One region of the Pseudomonas sp. LBUM1666 genome, then DNA from elsewhere that is predicted to be linked to it. Evidence: riboswitches for the same ligand, from Rfam matches in the RefSeq annotation. Region 1 holds a riboswitch; the other holds the start of a gene.
The links. Region 1 has a riboswitch for cobalamin ahead of ACA056_RS16240 (CbtB domain-containing protein). Riboswitches for the same ligand answer to the same signal wherever they lie in the genome.
Positions count from the first base shown of each region.

Region 2: it holds a riboswitch for cobalamin, as region 1 does, so the genes downstream of both, cobO (cob(I)yrinic acid a,c-diamide adenosyltransferase) here and ACA056_RS16240 (CbtB domain-containing protein) in region 1, are expected to answer to the same signal.

Region 1 covers NZ_CP166789.1:3,580,270-3,589,217, forward strand. Annotated here, with positions in the region: gene ACA056_RS16220 (vWA domain-containing protein) at 1-283, opposite strand, end outside; gene ACA056_RS16225 (magnesium chelatase ATPase subunit I) at 286-1,284, opposite strand; gene cobN (cobaltochelatase subunit CobN) at 1,515-5,288, opposite strand; gene cobW (cobalamin biosynthesis protein CobW) at 5,292-6,353, opposite strand; cobalamin riboswitch at 6,454-6,668, opposite strand; cobalamin riboswitch at 6,844-7,072, shown strand; gene ACA056_RS16240 (CbtB domain-containing protein) at 7,194-7,397, shown strand; gene ACA056_RS16245 (CbtA family protein) at 7,409-8,116, shown strand; gene ACA056_RS16250 (cobalamin biosynthesis protein) at 8,113-8,526, shown strand; gene cobM (precorrin-4 C(11)-methyltransferase) at 8,610-8,948, shown strand, end outside.
Region 2 covers NZ_CP166789.1:4,479,956-4,488,903, reverse strand. Annotated here, with positions in the region: gene ACA056_RS20505 (PQQ-dependent sugar dehydrogenase) at 1-1,105, opposite strand, end outside; gene ACA056_RS20500 (hypothetical protein) at 1,174-1,758, opposite strand; cobalamin riboswitch at 1,913-2,146, shown strand; gene cobO (cob(I)yrinic acid a,c-diamide adenosyltransferase) at 2,228-2,839, shown strand; gene ACA056_RS20490 (cobyrinic acid a,c-diamide synthase CobB) at 2,836-4,221, shown strand; gene bluB (5,6-dimethylbenzimidazole synthase) at 4,218-4,868, shown strand; gene cbiB (adenosylcobinamide-phosphate synthase CbiB) at 4,865-5,773, shown strand; gene cobD (threonine-phosphate decarboxylase CobD) at 5,766-6,758, shown strand; gene ACA056_RS20470 (cobyric acid synthase) at 6,755-8,206, shown strand; gene cobU (bifunctional adenosylcobinamide kinase/adenosylcobinamide-phosphate guanylyltransferase) at 8,328-8,849, shown strand; gene cobT (nicotinate-nucleotide--dimethylbenzimidazole phosphoribosyltransferase) at 8,846-8,948, shown strand, end outside.

The DNA.
Region 1 (8,948 bases):
AGGCATCGTCGAACAGTTGCGCCAGCAAGCCCTTGGCATCGCTCAACGCCTGATGTCGACGAGTCGAAGCCGAGGCGTCAACGATCACCAGCCACAGCTCGTGGGGCGAACGGGTGCGCAAGTGAAACAAGACATCGTAGCGCTGACGCGGGCGGCCGTTCAGCAAGGTGCCGGGCCAATTGATCGAGCCGCTGCGCGCCGCGTGACGTTTACCCTGTTTGCCGTTATCCAGTCGTCCGGCGCGGGGTCTGGCATTCGCCCCCGCGTCAGATCGAGGGCGAATGCCTAGGGCTTTTTTGGCCAGCTCGGCACGTCACGTCGTGCGCCGACCGGGAGCGCCTGAGCGGGCATTTCACCCCATTGGCCCTGGCCTTCGCTCGGGTTGGAATGTTGAGTAGAAGGCGGCTGGCTTTGTTGCGGTGCCGGTGGCGATGGCTCACGGCGGCGATGGCGCAAGGCAAACTCGGCGACCGCGTCGATATCTTCCTCGGCGATGGCGCTCGCCCCGCGCCACGCTGCATGGGCACGCGCCGCGCGCAACCAGACCAGGTCGGCCCGCAAGCCATCGACACCGGCGGCAAAGCAGCGCTCGGTAATCTGCGCCAGCGTATGATCGTCAAGCGGGATACTTGCCAGCGCGCTGCGCGCTTTCTGGCAACGTTCGCGCAGCGACTGCTGTTGGCTTTCCCATTCGGCGCAGAAGTTGTGGGGATCGCTGTCGAAATCCAACCGTCGCCGGATGATCTGGCCGCGCTCGGTCGGTGCAGTGTGGCCACTGAGGGCGACGTTCAGGCCAAAACGGTCGAGCAGTTGCGGACGCAACTCACCCTCTTCCGGGTTCATGGTGCCGATCAGGACGAACCTCGCCGAATGCCGATGGGAAATGCCGTCGCGCTCGATCAGGTTGGTGCCGCTGGCGGCCACATCCAGCAGCAGGTCCACCAGGTGATCGGGCAGCAGGTTGACCTCATCGACGTAGAGCACGCCGCCGTCGGCCTTGGCCAGTACACCGGGAGAAAACTGTGCGCGCCCCTCGCTCAGGGCGGCGTCCAGGTCGAGGGTGCCCACCAGCCGTTCTTCGGTGGCGCCAAGCGGCAAGGTGACGAATTGGCCGCTGGCCAGTAGATCCGCCAGGCCTCGGGCCAGGGTCGATTTGGCCATGCCGCGAGGGCCTTCGATGAGTACGCCGCCGATTTTCGGGTCGATGGCGGTCAGGTAGAGGGCGAGCTTCAGATCGTCGGCGCCGACCACGGCGGATAGGGGGAAATGGGGGGTGTCGGTCATGGTTTGTCTGGGTCCGTGGTCGTTGGTTTGGTGGTGGGGTGTCAGGGGGATCGGCCCCTCACCCTAACCCTCTCCCCAGAGGGTAGAGGGGACTGACCGAGGTGCTTATCAGAAATTCAGCGACCTGGGCCTTCAGGTTGAACTCAAATTTTGGAAGCGATGAAGATCGGCTCCCTTTCCCCCTCTCCCCCGTGGGGAGAGGGCTGGGGTGAGGGGTGGCTCTAAAGAGCTCATCCATCTTCTTCAATATCCAACAACAAATTCTCCAGCGCCTCGCGATACTCGCCCGGCTCCTTCCACATCCCCCGCTGCTGCGCTTCCAGCATCCGCTCGGTCATGTCACGCAACGCATGCGGATTATGCTCGCGGACAAAATCCCGGGTCGCCGGATCCAGCAAATACGCATCCGCCAGCAACGCATACTGGTGATCGTCGATCAGCTGCGTTGTAGCGTCGAAGGCAAACAGGTTATCCACCGTCGCCGCCAGTTCAAACGCGCCTTTATAGCCGTGGCGCTTCACGCCGTCGATCCACTTCGGATTGGCTGCCCGGGAGCGAATCACTCGGTTGAGCTCTTCCTTCAACGTGCGGATCTTCGGTAAATCCGGCTGACTGTGATCGCCATGGTAACTGGCCGCGGCTTCACCACTGAGGCTTTCCACCGCCGCGAGCATGCCGCCCTGGAACTGGTAATAGTCGTTGGAATCAAGCAAGTCGTGTTCACGGTTGTCCTGGTTTTGCAACACAGCCTGAACCTGGCTCAGGCGCTGAGCGAACTGTTCTCGCGCCGCGGTGCCTTCGTCAGAACCGCCGTAAGCGTAGCCGCCCCAGTTCAGATAAACCTCGGCCAGGTCGTCGCGGCTTTGCCACAGACGACCGTCGATGGCGCCCTGCACGCCCGCGCCGTAAGCACCGGGTTTGGCGCCAAAGATGCGCCAACCGGCCTGACGCTTGGCCGCGTCTTCATCCAGCCCCGATTGCATCAACGCTTCGCGCTCGGCACGCACCTTGGCGGCCAGGGGGTTGAGGTCGTCCGGCTCATCGAGGGCGGCGACCGCTTGCACGGCGGCGTCGAACAGGCGGATCAGATTGGCAAAGGCATCGCGGAAGAATCCGGAGACGCGCAAAGTCACGTCCACCCGCGGACGGTCCAGCAGGCTCAGCGGCAGAATCTCGAAGTCGTCGACTCGCTGACTGCCCGTGGCCCAGACCGGGCGCACGCCCATCAGTGCCATGGCCTGGGCGATGTCGTCGCCGCCGGTGCGCATGGTCGCGGTGCCCCACACCGACAGGCCGAGCTGACGCAGGTGATCGCCGTGGTCTTGCAGGTGTCGTTCAAGAATCAGGTTGGCCGACTGGAAGCCGATACGCCACGCGGTGGTGGTCGGCAGGTTACGCACGTCCACCGAGTAGAAGTTGCGCCCGGTCGGCAGCACGTCGAGCCGACCGCGACTCGGCGCACCGCTGGGGCCGGCCGGCACGAAGCGGCCGCTGAGCGCATCGAGTAGACCGCGCATTTCCGCCGGGCCGCAGGCGTCCAGTCGTGGCGCGACGACTTCGCGCAGGCTGTCGACGATGGCTTTCACCTCTGACCAGCCTGGCGCGTTCAGTTGCTCAACCTCAGTGTGCAAGGCTCGCTCGATCAGTTGCCCGGCAAACAGTTCCAGACGTTCGCGGGTATCACCGGCTGTGCGCCAGACTTCATCGATGAGGGATTGCAGTTCAATCGGACGCGGCCCGCTCCAGGGTTCGGCAAGCGCACAATCCAGCGGATCGAAGCCCAACGTGAACGCCTTGGCCAAGGCCCGCAGCAGGCTCGATTGCGCACCACGTCCATCGCCACGCGGAATACGCAACAACGCCAACAACGTATCGATACGCAAACGCCCGGTCGGTGATTCGCCGAAAATGTGCAGGCCGTCGCGGATCTGCGACTCTTTCAAGTCGCACAAATACGTGTCCAGACGCGGCAACCAGATCGCTGCATCGGCATCACTGTCGAGTTTTTCGTCCAGTTGCAGTTCGCGGTCGATGTGCGTCTCGCGCACCAGTTGCAGGATGTCGCGCTGCAATTCCCGGGCACGGTGCGGATCGAGCAATTGCGCTTCGTAATACTCATCGGCGAGCAATTCGAGGTTGCGCAACGGCCCGTAAGTTTCGGCGCGGGTCAGCGGCGGCATCAGGTGATCGATGATCACCGCTTGCGTGCGGCGCTTGGCCTGGGCGCCCTCGCCCGGATCGTTGACGATGAACGGATAAATGTTCGGCAACGGCCCGAGCAGCGCATCCGGCCAGCAATTTTCCGACAGCCCGACGCCTTTGCCCGGCAGCCATTCGAGGTTGCCGTGCTTGCCGACGTGGATCACGCCGTGGGCGCCGTAGGTGTTGCGCAACCAGAAATAGAACGCCAGATAAGCGTGAGGCGGCACCAGATCCGGGTCGTGATACACCGCGCTCGGGTCCACCTGATAACCCCGCGCCGGTTGAATGCCGACGAAGGTCAGGCCAAAGCGCAGTCCGGCGATCATCATTCGCCCGCCACGGCACATCGGGTCGCTTTGCGGCGTGCCCCATCGTTCCAGCACGGCCTGGCGGTTGGCCTCGGGCAAGGCGTTGAACATCAGGTTGTAGTCGTCCATCGACAGGCTTTGATGACACGGACGCTGGTCGAGGGTGTCGAGGTCGTTGCTGACGCCGCCGAGCAATTGCTGGATCAACGCGGTGCCAGTGTCGGGCAATTCGGCGGGTAGCGGATAACCTTCTTTATAAAGCGCACGCAGGATGTTCAGCGCCGCGGCCGGCGTGTCGAGGCCGACACCATTGCCGATGCGACCGTCGCGGGTCGGGTAGTTGGCGAGGATCAGAGCGATGCGTTTTTCAGCGTTGGACACTCGCGCCAGATCAATCCAGCGCCGCGCCAGTTCGGCGACAAAATCCATGCGCTCCGGTTGTGGCCGATAGCAGACCACATCGGATTGACTGCGCTCGCTGCGCCAGGCCAGGTCCTTGAAGCTGATCGGTCGGCTGATGATCCGCCCGTCCAGTTCCGGCAGTGCGATGTGCATCGCCAGATCGCGTGGACCGAGGCCTTGTTCGCTGGCGCGCCAACCCGGTTCGTTGTCCTGGGCGCAGATCGCCTGGATCACCGGAATGTTGCGGCGAAACGGTCGCAAGTGCGGCGCTTCGGGGCTGGATTGAGCGAAACCGGTGGTGTTGAGAATCACCCCCGCCTCGACTTCGTCCAACAGGTCCTCGACCACCGTCAGGCAGCCGGGCTCTTTCAAACTGGCCACGGCAATCGGCAACGGATTCAACCCCGCCGCCTGCAACCGCTGGCAGAAAATGTCGATGAACCCGGTGTTCGCCGCCTGCAAATGCGAGCGGTAAAACAGCACCGCCGCCACCGGTTGATCGGCCTGCCAATCGGCTTGCCAATCCTTCAGTTCAGCGGGGCTTTTGTGCGGGTGGTAAATCGCCGTGCGCGGCAGGGTTTGCGGCTCGGCCCAGGCGTAGTCGCGATCCAGCCAACGATTGGCGAGACAGCGGAAAAAATCCAGGGCATTGCTCATGCCGCCCTGACGCAAAAACTGCCAGAGCCGATCGCGGTCGCAGGCAGCCACCGTGCTCAGCTCGCTGAGTTCCGGGTCCGGGCGGTCATCGCCTGGCACCAGAATCAGTTGCACGCCGCGCTGGGACAATTCCACCAGACGCTCGACGCCGTAACGCCAATAGGCGATGCCACCGTGGAGCGAAATCAGAATCACCTTGGCATGGCGCAGCACTTCGTCGACATACAGATCGACTGACGCGTGATTCTGCACCTGCATCGGATTGGCCAGACGCACGCTGGGGTAATCGTCGGGCAACTGCTGCGCCGCTTCGGCGAGCAACGCCAGGCTGGAGTCGCCGCTGCACAGGATCACCAGCTCGGCGGGGGTTTGTCCAAGGTCGGCAATGTTGTCATCCGACACGAAACCGCCGGGTTGGGTCCTGAGCAGATGCATGGCTTAAACGCTGAGCGCGGCGCGCAATTGCGCTTCAAGCAGAGTGGCGTCCAGTTCCTGGCCGATCAACACCAGACGCGTGGTGCGCGCTTCGTCGGCGCCCCACTGACGGTCAAAGTGTTTATCAAAACGCGTGCCCACGCCCTGGATCAGCAGGCGCATCGGTTTGTTCGGGATCGCCGCGAAACCTTTGACGCGCAGGATGCCGTGCTGGACCACCAGTTGGGTCAACGCGTCCAGCAGCAGGCTTTCGTCGGCTTGAGGCAGTTCGATGGAGATGGAGTCGAAGGCATCGTGGTCGTGATCGTCTTCGCCTTCATGGTGGTGATCGTGATGGCTGTGACGGCTGTCGATGTGTTCTTCAGAACCGGCGCCGAGTCCGATCAGCACGTCCAGTGGCAGACGACCGCTGCTGGCTTCAATGACTTTCACCGCTGGTGGCAGTTCTTCAGCGACTTCCAGGCGAACGCGGGCCAGGTCTTCAGGGCTGATCAGGTCGGCCTTGTTGAGGATCACCAGGTCGGCGCTGGCCAGTTGGTCAGCGAACAGCTCGTGCAGCGGCGATTCGTGATCCAGGTTCGGGTCGAGTTTGCGCTGGGCATCGACCTGGTCCGGGAAAGCCGCGAAGGTGCCGGCGGCGACCGCAGGGCTGTCGACCACGGTGATGACCGCGTCAACGGTGCAGGCGCTGCGGATTTCCGGCCACTGGAAGGCTTGCACCAGGGGTTTTGGCAGGGCCAGGCCCGAGGTTTCGATGAGGATGTGGTCGAGGTCGCCGCGACGGGCGACCAATTCGCGCATCACCGGGAAGAACTCTTCCTGAACGGTGCAGCACAGGCAGCCGTTGGCCAGCTCGTAGACGCGGCCGTTGGCTTCTTCTTCAGTGCAGCCGATGGAGCACTGTTTGAGGATTTCGCCGTCGATGCCCAGCTCGCCGAACTCGTTGACGATCACCGCAATGCGGCGGCCCTGGGCGTTGTCGAGCATGTGCCGCAGCAAGGTGGTTTTGCCCGAGCCGAGGAAACCGGTAACGATGGTGACGGGGAGTTTGGCCAGTGTTTTCATCGAATGCCCTTTGGCAAGGTGGCGGGCATACGGGACGACAATCGCTGCGACGGATGCGCGCGCGGAAGAGTTCGCCACCGGATCACCCCGCCCGGTTGTAGTGAGAATCTGTGTCGAGGCAGGTCTCCTGGCTGACGGTGTGCCGGGCTTGTGGGCCAGGCATTCGCTGCGCCTTCCCGCGAACCCGTTGCACAGGGTTTGCAGTGGCGTGGCAGCGAACATCACCGTTCACAGTTGCGGGGGCAGCCGCGGCATCGACCGCGTTCCCTTCTTAGCTTCGGCAGACGCCGAAGAACCTCGAAAGCGCAAGGCTACGCATCGTGTGGGGGCGGGTCAATGTCTTGTAGCGCCTGCACCGGCTCCTTCGCGAGCAGGCTCGCTCCCACAGTGACCGCATTTCCCCGCGGGAGCGAGCCTGCTCGCGAAGAAGTCACCTTGGTCTCGAGTTGAGAACCCTTGCCAATTGACGCCCAACCCTCGCCCATGCTCTCCTACACGCCTTGTTACGGGTGCCCTTCACAGGGTGAAACGGGAAACCGGTGAATCATGTGCTTTACTCTAAAGTCATGTCAGTCCGGTGCTGCCCCCGCAACGGTAAGCGAGCGAAGCGTCAGATCCACTGTGCCAGCAGTTCGGCATGGGAAGGTGATGCTTGCAGGTCAAGGCGAAAGCCAACGCCCCTCGTGAGCCCGGAGACCGGCCCGCAACACAAAGTGACCATTACGATCACTGAATAACAAACCCGCGGTGGGCGGGCGCTGTTTGAATCTCTGCGTGCCCGACTCGCAGGGGTCTTCCATGCGCTCTATATCACCCGCTGACAGACCAGAGGGAAGCGCCATGTCGATCATCAGCAGCACCGGCAGCAACACCGATAAGAGCACCGCCAGCACCACCAATACCCTGACTCAACGCCTGACCGCCGCCGCATGCGCGTCGATCCTGGGCGCGTGCCTTGTGTATTTCGCCGGTTTCTCGCACATCGAAGCGGTGCACAACGCCGCGCACGATACCCGCCACAGCTCTGCGTTCCCGTGCCATTGAGACCTGCTGACATGATCAAGCGTATTGCGCAAACCGCAGGGTTCACCGGGCTGTTGGCCGCCCTGTTGCTGACCCTGCTGCAAAGTTTCTGGGTGGCTCCGCTGATTCTGCAGGCCGAGACTTACGAAAAATCCGAGCCTGCCGCTGTTGAAGTTCACGAACACGCCGCAGGTGCTGTCGCCGCTCACACCCACGATGCTGAAGCCTGGGAACCGGAAGACGGCTGGCAGCGCGTGCTGTCCACCACCGGCGGCAACCTGGTGGTAGCAGTCGGTTTCGCCCTGATGCTCGCTGGCCTCTATACCTTGCGCGCACCGACCAAAACCTCCCAAGGCCTGCTTTGGGGCCTGGCCGGTTACGCCACGTTCGTGCTGGCACCGACCCTCGGTCTGCCGCCTGAGCTGCCGGGCACTGCCGCGGCTGATTTGGCGCAACGGCAGATCTGGTGGATCGGCACGGCCGCCTCCACCGCCGTCGGCATCGCATTGATTGTGTTCAGCCGTCACTGGCTAATGAAAGTGCTCGGCGTGGCAATCCTGGCCGTTCCTCACGTGATTGGCGCACCACAACCGGAAGTCCACTCGATGCTGGCTCCGGAAGCCCTGGAAGCGCAGTTCAAAATCGCTTCGCAGCTGACCAACGTGGCATTCTGGCTGGCCCTGGGCCTGATCAGTGCCTGGTTGTTCCGCCGCAAAAGCGATGGTCAGTACCACGCATGATTGAGATCAGCACAGCGCCGACGTTAGTGGTCGGCCTGGGCTGCCAGCGCGGCTGCCCCGTCAGCACGCTGCGGGCGCTGCTCGATCAGGCGTTACAGGCTCATAAAATCGAACTTCACCAGATCAAGGCCCTGGCCAGCATCGACCTGAAGCGCGAAGAGCCTGGCTTGATCGAATTGGCCGAACAGCTTGCGTTACCATTGCAGTATTTCAGCTGCGAACAATTGGCCGTCTATCAACCGCAACTTAGCCATCGTTCAGACATCGCGTTCGAACGCACCGGCTGCTACGGCGTCGCGGAAAGTGCCGCCCTGGCCCTGGCCGAACACTTGGCCCAGGCACCGGCAAAATTGCTGATCTCACGACAAAAATATGCCCAGGCCACCTTGGCGTTGGCCGGCGCTGCATAAAATCCTCGATAATCCCCGTCTTTGATCATGAGCAATCTTCATCTGAAGCCTTGCCCAGCCCCTTTTTCTCACAGGAACCGACGATGACCGTCTACTTCATTGGCGCAGGTCCCGGCGACCCGGAACTGATCACGGTCAAAGGCCAACGGCTGATTCGCAGCTGCCCGGTGATCATCTATGCTGGCTCCCTGGTGCCCGCCGCCGTGCTGGAAGGCCATCGCGCCGAACAGGTAGTCAACAGCGCCGAACTGCACCTGGAACAGATCATCGAGCTGATCAAATCTGCCCATGCCAAGGGCCAGGACGTGGCCCGGGTGCACTCTGGAGATCCGAGTCTTTATGGTGCGATTGGCGAGCAGATTCGCTACCTGCGCGAACTCGACATCCCGTTTGAAATCATTCCCGGTGTCACGGCCACGGCG
Region 2 (8,948 bases), 900 kb from region 1:
GGTTCCACGAGCCGTGCTGGCCGATGAATGCCCCTTCCTTGAACTGCGCTGGCAGTCTGTTGCCTTCAGCAAACGTCAGGCCCAGCGATGCGGTATGCGGGCCGACCGCATAGTCCGGCGCGATGGCCTTGGCCACCAGGTCGGGGTTTTGCGGCTCGACGCGAATGTCGACGTGCTGACCGTAGTAACTGTAAGGCCAGCCGTAGAACCCGCCGTCCTTCACTGACGTGATGTAGTCCGGCACCAGATCGCTGCCGATTTCGTCGCGCTCGTTGACCGCCGTCCACAGTGCGCCGCTCCGAGGTTCCCAGGCCAGCCCGTTTGGATTACGAATCCCCGAGGCGAAGATTCGATGGTTACCGGTGGCGCGATCCACTTCCCAGATCGCCGCGCGACCTTCTTCCTTGTCCATGCCGTTTTCGGCCACGTTGCTGTTGGAGCCCACCGTGACGTACAGCTTGCTGCCGTCCTTGCTGGCAATGACGTTTTTGGTCCAGTGGTGATTCAGCGTACCGCCCGGCAGGTCGATCACCTTCATCGGCTGCGACTTGATCGCCGTCTCGCCATTTTCATAATGGAAGCGCAGCAAGCGGTCCGTGTCGGCGACATACAGGTCATTGCCGACCAAGGTCATACCGAAGGGCGAGTTGAGGTTTTCCAGGAACACCGTGCGGGTTTCGGCGATGCCGTCGTGGTCCTTGTCCCGTAGCAGCGTGATGCGGTTCGGGCTCGGTACGCCGGCGCCGGCACGGCCCATGACTTTGCCCATGACCCAGCCACGAATGCCTTTGCCGTCATCGGGTTTAGGCGGTGCGTTGGTTTCGGCGACCAGCACATCGCCGTTAGGCAACACGTAGAGCCAGCGCGGGTGATCGAGACCTTCGGCAAAAGCCGCCACCTGAGTCCCCGTCGCGGCGATGGGTTTCGTGCCGTCCGGCCAGCCGATCGCCGGGGCGATGTTCACCGTCGGGATCAGGGTCTTGTTCGGTTCTGGCAGTTTGGGTGACGGGCCGTAGCCGTCGGAGACTTGCAACCTGGAGGTTTCACCACAGGCGGCAAGCCCTCCGGCGAGCACGATGACGAGAACGAGCGGGGGCTTGCGCATGCTGATCTTCCCTATGAATGCATTGACCTAATCAATAGAGAAGCGCAGGTGCGCGATGGTTCAACCGGTCAGCCGCGGGCTTCCTTGAACAGCACGGCAATGCCGGGGTGATAGTTGCCGGCTTCGTTGCGCAACTTGCGATAGGCATAGGGGAAGTACCAGGCCACGGCGCAGGTGTGTTCCTTTTGCAGATCGTCGACCATGTCCTGGAGTTCTTCCGGGGTGGCGCTTTGTTGGGCTTTTTGCGGCGCAACGAACAGGCAGCCGAGTTTCAGGTCGCTGGCGTAGCTGATGCGTTTGGCATCGCTGGTGATGTCTTGCAGTGCTTGAGTCAGGTTCAGGCTGTTGACGCGTGGCCAGCGCTGGGTCGCCTGAAGGTAAGCGCGTTCTTCGCTGGTCGCGATAAACAGATCGGCGCGGCCATTGCGTTCGCCTTCTTCGGTCTGTTTACGGGTCGGTGTTTGTTGCAGCGTAACCATTTCCGCCGTCCAGGCCGCGGCGGACAGCAGGCTCAGGTTGGCTTTTTCGTCGAACCAGTAAGGCGTGTCGTTATCGCCGCGCACGGCGTTGTAGCGGTCGATACAGTCAAACCAGCGTTCCAGCACCGGGCGCAGGAATTCCAGCTTCGGATTGCTGATGATCATGCCTTGCATGTGGCTCACCCTTGTTATTGTGTTGTGAGATTGTGGCTCTTTGATATCACCGCTGAGAGTGTGGCACAAGATTGGCGTCAGATAATTGATCGACGGCAGTTATTCGCCCGCACGCTGCCCGTCTTCAATTGACGCTCCATCCCCAACCCTCTAACCTTCGCGGCTTGTTTCAGGTGCTCTGTGACCTTGGTCGACAGAGTGAAACAGGGAAGCCGGTGAGTGACTCTCTTCAAGCGACGAAGAGCCATGATCCCGGCGCTGCCCCCGCAACGGTAAATGAGTGAAGGCTGCGCCTTGAGCCACTGTGTTGATGTTCGACATGGGAAGGCGCGCAGTCAGGCCAGCGCCGCTCATGAGCCCGGAGACCGGCCTGATCCATCCAGCGGCATCACGGTGGGCGATGCCAGGCTTCTTGCCGTCTATTCTTGTGCCTGCCCGCCGTTATCCAGCCTCAACGGAGAGCTCCCCCATGACTGATACCCCCGATCGTGACGAACGTCATCTGGCGCGCATGCTGCGCAAAAAAGCCGTGATCGACGAACGCATCGCCAATTCCCCGAATGAATGTGGCCTGCTGCTGGTGCTGACCGGCAACGGCAAAGGCAAAAGCAGCTCGGCCTTCGGCATGCTTGCCCGGTCGATGGGCCACGGCATGCAGTGTGGCGTGGTGCAGTTCATTAAAGGGCGCAGCAGCACTGGCGAAGAATTGTTCTTCCGGCGCTTCCCGGAACAGGTGCGTTTTCATGTGATGGGCGAGGGCTTCACCTGGGAAACCCAGGATCGCCAGCGTGACATCGCCGCCGCTGAAGCCGCGTGGGCTGTGTCTCGCGAATTGCTGCGTGATCCGTCGATCGGCCTGGTGGTGCTGGATGAATTGAACATTGCGCTCAAGCACGGCTATCTGGATCTCGACCAAGTGCTCAGCGACTTGCAGGCCCGCCCACCGATGCAGCACGTGGTGGTGACCGGTCGCGGCGCCAAGCCGGAGATGATCGAACTGGCCGACACCGTCACCGAAATGGGCGTGATCAAGCACGCGTTCCAGGCCGGGATCAAAGCGCAAAAAGGCGTCGAATTGTGAGTCAGCCACGTCATTGCCCGGCGGTATTGATTGCCGCGCCGGCCTCCGGTCAGGGCAAGACCACCGTGACCGCCGCGCTGGCCCGTTTGCATCGCAATCAAGGGCGCAAGGTTCGCGTGTTCAAATGCGGCCCGGATTTTCTCGACCCGATGATTCTCGAGCGCGCCAGCGGTGCACCGGTTTATCAACTGGACATGTGGATGGTCGGCGAGCAGGAAAGTCGTCGGCTGTTGTGGGAAGCCGCCGGCGAAGCGGACCTGATCCTCATCGAAGGCGTCATGGGGTTGTTCGACGGTACGCCGTCCAGCGCTGATCTGGCGCGACACTTCGGTGTGCCGGTGCTCGGTGTGATCGACGGCACCGCCATGGCCCAGACCTTTGGCGCACTGGCCCTGGGGCTAGCGCGTTATCAGCCGGACTTGCCGTTTGCCGGTGTGTTGGCCAACCGCGTCGGCACCCTGCGTCACGCACAATTACTCGAAGGCAGCCTCACTGAAGGCTTGCGCTGGTACGGCGCCTTGTCCCGGGAAACCGGGATCGAGTTGCCGAGTCGTCATTTAGGTCTGGTTCAGGCCAGTGAGTTGAACGATCTCGATCTGCGCCTCGATGCGGCGGCCGATGCGCTGGCCAGCAGCTGTGAGGTCGCGCTGCCACCGGCGGTGGAATTCGCCGCGCCTGATGTGATCGCTGCAGAACCGTTGCTGGCCGGCGTGCGTATCGCCGTGGCCCGTGACGAAGCGTTTGCCTTCACCTACGGCGCGAGCCTGGATTTGCTGCGAGCCATGGGCGCCGAGTTGTCGTTTTTCTCGCCGATCCGTGACACGCAATTGCCGGAGGCAGACAGTCTTTATCTGCCGGGTGGTTATCCCGAATTGCATCATGTGGCGCTGTCACAGAACACCACGATGCTGGCCGCAATCCGCGCTCACCATGCGGCGGGCAAACCGTTGTTGGCCGAGTGCGGCGGCATGCTTTATCTGCTCGATTCGTTGACCGATGTCGAGGGCACTCGCGCGGAACTGGTCGGCTTGCTGGCCGGTGATGCGGTGATGCAAAAGCGTCTGGCCGCGTTAGCGTTGCAGGCGGTCGAGTTGCCGGAAGGTTCGTTGCGCGGCCACACCTATCACCACTCGCTGACCAGTACCGAGCTTGAGCCCATCGCTCGTGGCCTGAGCCCTAACGGTGGGCGAGGGGCAGAGGCGGTTTATCGTGAGGGGCGGATGACGGCTTCCTACGTGCACTTCTATTTCCCGTCTAATCCATCGGCGATTGCCGCGCTGTTTGCGCCAGACCTTAAGGACGCCTTCGCGAGCAGGCTCGCTCCTACATTGAACGAAACGCGATCCACTGTGGGAGCGAGCTTGCTCGCGAAGAGGCCATGACTGACAACGCCTTCTCCGAAGCTGAGCGCGCAGCGGTCTACCGAGCCATCGGCGAACGGCGTGACATGCGTCATTTCAGCGGCGGCACGGTCGAGCCCGAGTTGCTGCGGCGCCTGCTTGAAGCCGCGCATCAGGCGCCGAGTGTCGGCCTGATGCAGCCCTGGCGATTCATCCGCATCAGCGATCGGGCCCTGCGCGGCAAGATCCAGCTACTGGTGGAAGAAGAACGCATCCGCACCGCCGAAGCCCTCGGCGAGCGCACCGATGAATTCATGAAGCTGAAAGTCGAAGGCATCAACGACTGCGCCGAGGTGCTGGTCGCTGCGCTGATGGACGATCGCGAGCGTCACATCTTCGGCCGTCGGACGATGCCGGAAATGGACATGGCCTCGTTGTCCTGCGCGATTCAGAACCTCTGGCTGGCCTCCCGCGCTGAAGGATTGGGTATGGGCTGGGTCTCGCTGTTCGAGCCGCAAGCCCTGGCGGACCTGCTGGGTTTGCCCGCCGGAGCCAAGCCGTTGGCTGTTCTTTGTCTCGGCCCGGTCAAGGAATTTTATCCGGCGCCGATGCTGGTACTCGAAGGCTGGGCGCAGGCGCGTCCGCTCAGTGAGTTGCTGTATGAAAATTATTGGGGAGTGAGTCAATGAGTGTGGCGTTGTTGAGTGTCGCCGCGGTTGCGCTGGATGCGCTGCTGGGTGAACCCAAACGCTGGCATCCGCTGGTGGCGTTCGGCCGTTTTGCCGACCGCATCGAGCAACGTTTCAATGGTGAAGGTCGCGGCTGGCGCAGTCATGGCGTCACTGCCTGGGTGATCGCGGTGTTGCCGCTGACCCTGCTGGCCACGGCGTTTTCCTGGGCTCCCTATGTCGGCTGGATCGTCGAGATTCTCGTGCTCTATTGCGCCCTCGGCATGCGCAGCCTCGGTGAACACGTCGAGCCGGTGGCCAAGGCGCTGCGCAGCGATGATCTGGACGAGGCGCGCAAACGTGTCAGTTATCTGGTCAGCCGCCAGACCAGCGAACTGGATAAAACTGAAGTTGCCCGCGCGGCTACCGAATCTGTATTGGAGAACGGCAGCGACGCGGTATTCGCTGCGCTGTTCTGGTTTGCCGTGGCCGGCGCGCCTGGCGTGGTGCTCTACCGTTTGAGCAACACGCTGGATGCGATGTGGGGTTACCGCAATGAACGCTTCGAGCGTTTCGGCTGGGCGGCGGCAAAGATCGACGACGTCCTCAACTATATTCCTGCACGCCTAGTGGCGCTGACCTACGCGCTGCTGGGCAAAACCCGACTGGCGCTGAAATGCTGGCGTACCCAGGGTCCGACCTGGGACAGCCCGAATGCCGGTCCTGTGATGGCGGCCGGTGCCGGTGCGCTCGGCGTCGAGTTGGGCGGGGCGGCGATTTATCACGGTGAACTGCATCAGCGTCCGCAACTGGGCGAAGGCATGCCGGCGGACGCCGACTCCATCGACCGTGGCTGGCAATTGGTCCAGCGCGGGGTATGGTTATGGTTGCTGATCCTCTGCGTGGGGGCTGAATTTTATGCTTGAACACGGTGGTCGGTTACGCAAGGCGGCGCTCGATTACGGCATCGCCGAAGCCGATTGGCTCGACCTGTCCAGCGGCCTCGCGCCCTGGCCGTTTCCGGTCCCGGAGATTCCGTTGCGGGCCTGGGCGCGATTGCCGGAAACCGATGACGGTCTGGAGCAGGCGGCCTGTGATTATTACGGCGCCGCTCAGGTGCTGCCGGTGGCCGGCTCGCAAATGGCGATCCAGTTGCTGCCGCGTTTGCGCCGGGCGGGCAAGGTCGGCGTGCTCTCGCCGTGTTACGCCGAACACGCCGAAGCGTGGCGCCGTAATGGCTACATCGTGCGTGAAGTGCTGGAGCAGGAAGTCGACTTCTTTCTCGACAGCCTCGACGTGTTGGTGGTGGTCAACCCGAACAACCCAACCGGCCTGAGCCTGACGCCGAGTCGCCTGCTCGACTGGCACTCGCGGCTGGCCCAGCGCGGTGGCTGGCTGGTGGTGGACGAGGCGTTCATGGACAACACGCCGCAGCTGAGCCTGGCACCTTTTGCCAATCAGGTCGGGTTGATCGTGCTGCGCTCCTTCGGCAAGTTTTTTGGCCTGGCCGGTGTGCGCCTGGGTTTCGTGCTGGCCGAGCGCAAGTTGCTCAAGTTGCTCGCCGAGCAAGTGGGGCCGTGGGCGGTCAGCGGGCCGACGCGGGTGCTGGGTCAGGCCTGCCTGCTGGATACCGAAGGGCATGCCCGGCAACGGGTTCGCGCTGATGAAGCCAGTGAACGTCTGGCGCTGCTGCTTGAACACCACGGTTTCAAACCCCAGGGTGGCTGCGCGTTGTTTCAATGGTTGATCACCGAACGCGCCGAAGCCCTGCATGAGTTCATGGCCCGGCGCGGCATTCTGCTGCGGTTGTTCACGCACAACAGCAGCGTGCGTTTCGGTTTGCCCTCCGATGACGCGGATTTCACCCGTCTCGAAAAAGCCCTGCAAGCCTACGCCAAGGAAACCCAATGACTACGTTGATGGTGCAGGGCACCACTTCCGACGCCGGTAAAAGCACGCTGGTGACAGCGTTATGCCGCTGGGTCACGCGTCAGGGCGTCAGCGTCGTGCCGTTCAAGCCGCAGAACATGGCGCTTAACAGTGCCGTGACCGCCGACGGTGGCGAGATCGGTCGTGCGCAAGCGGTGCAAGCCCAAGCCGCCAACCTTGAGCCTCATACCGACATGAACCCGGTGCTGCTCAAACCCAACAGCGACACCGGCGCTCAAGTGATCATCCATGGCCGTGCGGTCACGACGATGAACGCGGTCGCGTATCACGACTACAAAGCCATCGCCATGCAAGCAGTGCTGGCCTCCCATGAACGGCTGAGCGCGGCTTATCCAGTGGTCATGGTCGAAGGCGCGGGTTCGCCGGCCGAGATCAATCTGCGTGCCGGTGACATCGCCAACATGGGCTTTGCCGAGGCGGTGGATTGTCCGGTGGTGTTGATCGCCGACATCAATCGCGGCGGGGTTTTTGCGCATCTGGTGGGCACGCTGGAACTGCTGTCGCCCAGCGAGCAGGCACGAGTCAAAGGCTTCATCATCAACCGTTTCCGCGGCGATATCGCTTTGCTGCAACCGGGGCTGGACTGGCTGGAAGCGCGCACCGGAAAACCGGTGATCGGCGTTCTGCCTTACGTGATGGACCTGCACCTGGAAGCCGAGGACGGCATCGACCAGCGTCAGACCGACAAGGCTGACCAGGTGCTGAAAGTGGTGGTGCCGGTGCTGCCGCGCATCAGCAACCACACCGATTTCGATCCGCTGCGCTTGCATCCGCAGGTGGATCTGCAATTTGTCGGCCCCGGTCAGGCGATTCCACCGGCGGACCTGATCATTCTTCCCGGCTCGAAAAGCGTGCGCAGCGACCTCGCGTACCTGCGGACCAATGGCTGGGACACCGCGATCAGTCGTCATCTGCGGTACGGCGGAAAGGTGCTGGGGATTTGCGGCGGTCTGCAAATGCTCGGTGAACAGGTACACGACCCGCTGGGCCTCGAAGGCGCACCGGGTTCCAGCGCCGGTTTGGGCTTGTTGGCGTTCGAAACCCAGCTCGAAGAAGAGAAGCAGTTGCGCAATGTGCGCGGGCGTCTGGCGCTCGAAGACGCGCCGGTCAGCGGCTATGAAATTCATGCCGGCGTGACCACCGGGCCGGCGTTGGAAAATGCCGCGGTGCAACTGGACGATGGTCGCTGCGACGGTGCGCAAAGCGTGGATGGGCAGATTTTCGGCACCTATCTGCATGGCCTGTTTGAATCGCCCGCGGCGTGCAGTGCGCTGTTGCGCTGGGCAGGTTTGCAGGCGGTGCAGGACGTGGATTATCACGCGTTGCGTGAACGCGATATCGAGCGGCTGGCGGATCTGGTGGAGAAGCATCTGGATACCCGACTGTTGCGTGAACTCTGCGGGATTTGAGGTGGCTGCGCCGGCCTCATCGCGAGCAAGCTCGCTCCCACAGGTGATCGCATTCCAATGTGGGAGCGAGCTTGCTCGCGATGAGGCCCGACACCACACCGCCAATTTGAAGGAATGAACCATGCTGCAACTGATCCTCGGCGGCGCCCGTTCCGGCAAAAGTCGCCTGGCCGAAAAACTCGCCTCCGACAGCGGTCTGGCAGTGACTTACATCGCCACCAGCCAACCCCTCGACGGTGAAATGAACGAACGGGTGGCCCATCACCGCGCCCGTCGTCCGGCCGAATGGGCGTTGATCGAAGAGCCGGTGCAACTCGCCCGCATCCTGCGAGAATCCGCCGGTACCGAACGTTGCCTGCTGGTGGATTGCCTGACGCTGTGGCTGACCAACCTGCTGATGCTCGATGACGCCGAGCGCCTGTCGGCTGAACGTGATGCGCTGCTGGACTGCCTGGCGCGGTTGCCGGGTGAAATCATTTTTGTCAGCAACGAGACCGGAATGGGTGTCGTACCGCTGGGCGAATTGACTCGCCGCTATGTCGATGAAGCCGGTTGGCTGCATCAAGCGTTGGCCGAGCGCTGTCAGCGCGTCGTCCTGACCGTCGCCGGTCTGCCCCTGACTTTGAAAGGAACTGCGTTATGACTCAATCCTGGTGGCTTAACCCGTGCAAGCCGATCGATGCTCAAGCGGTCGAGCAGGCGCAGGCCCGTCAACAGCAGCTGACCAAACCGGCCGGTTCCC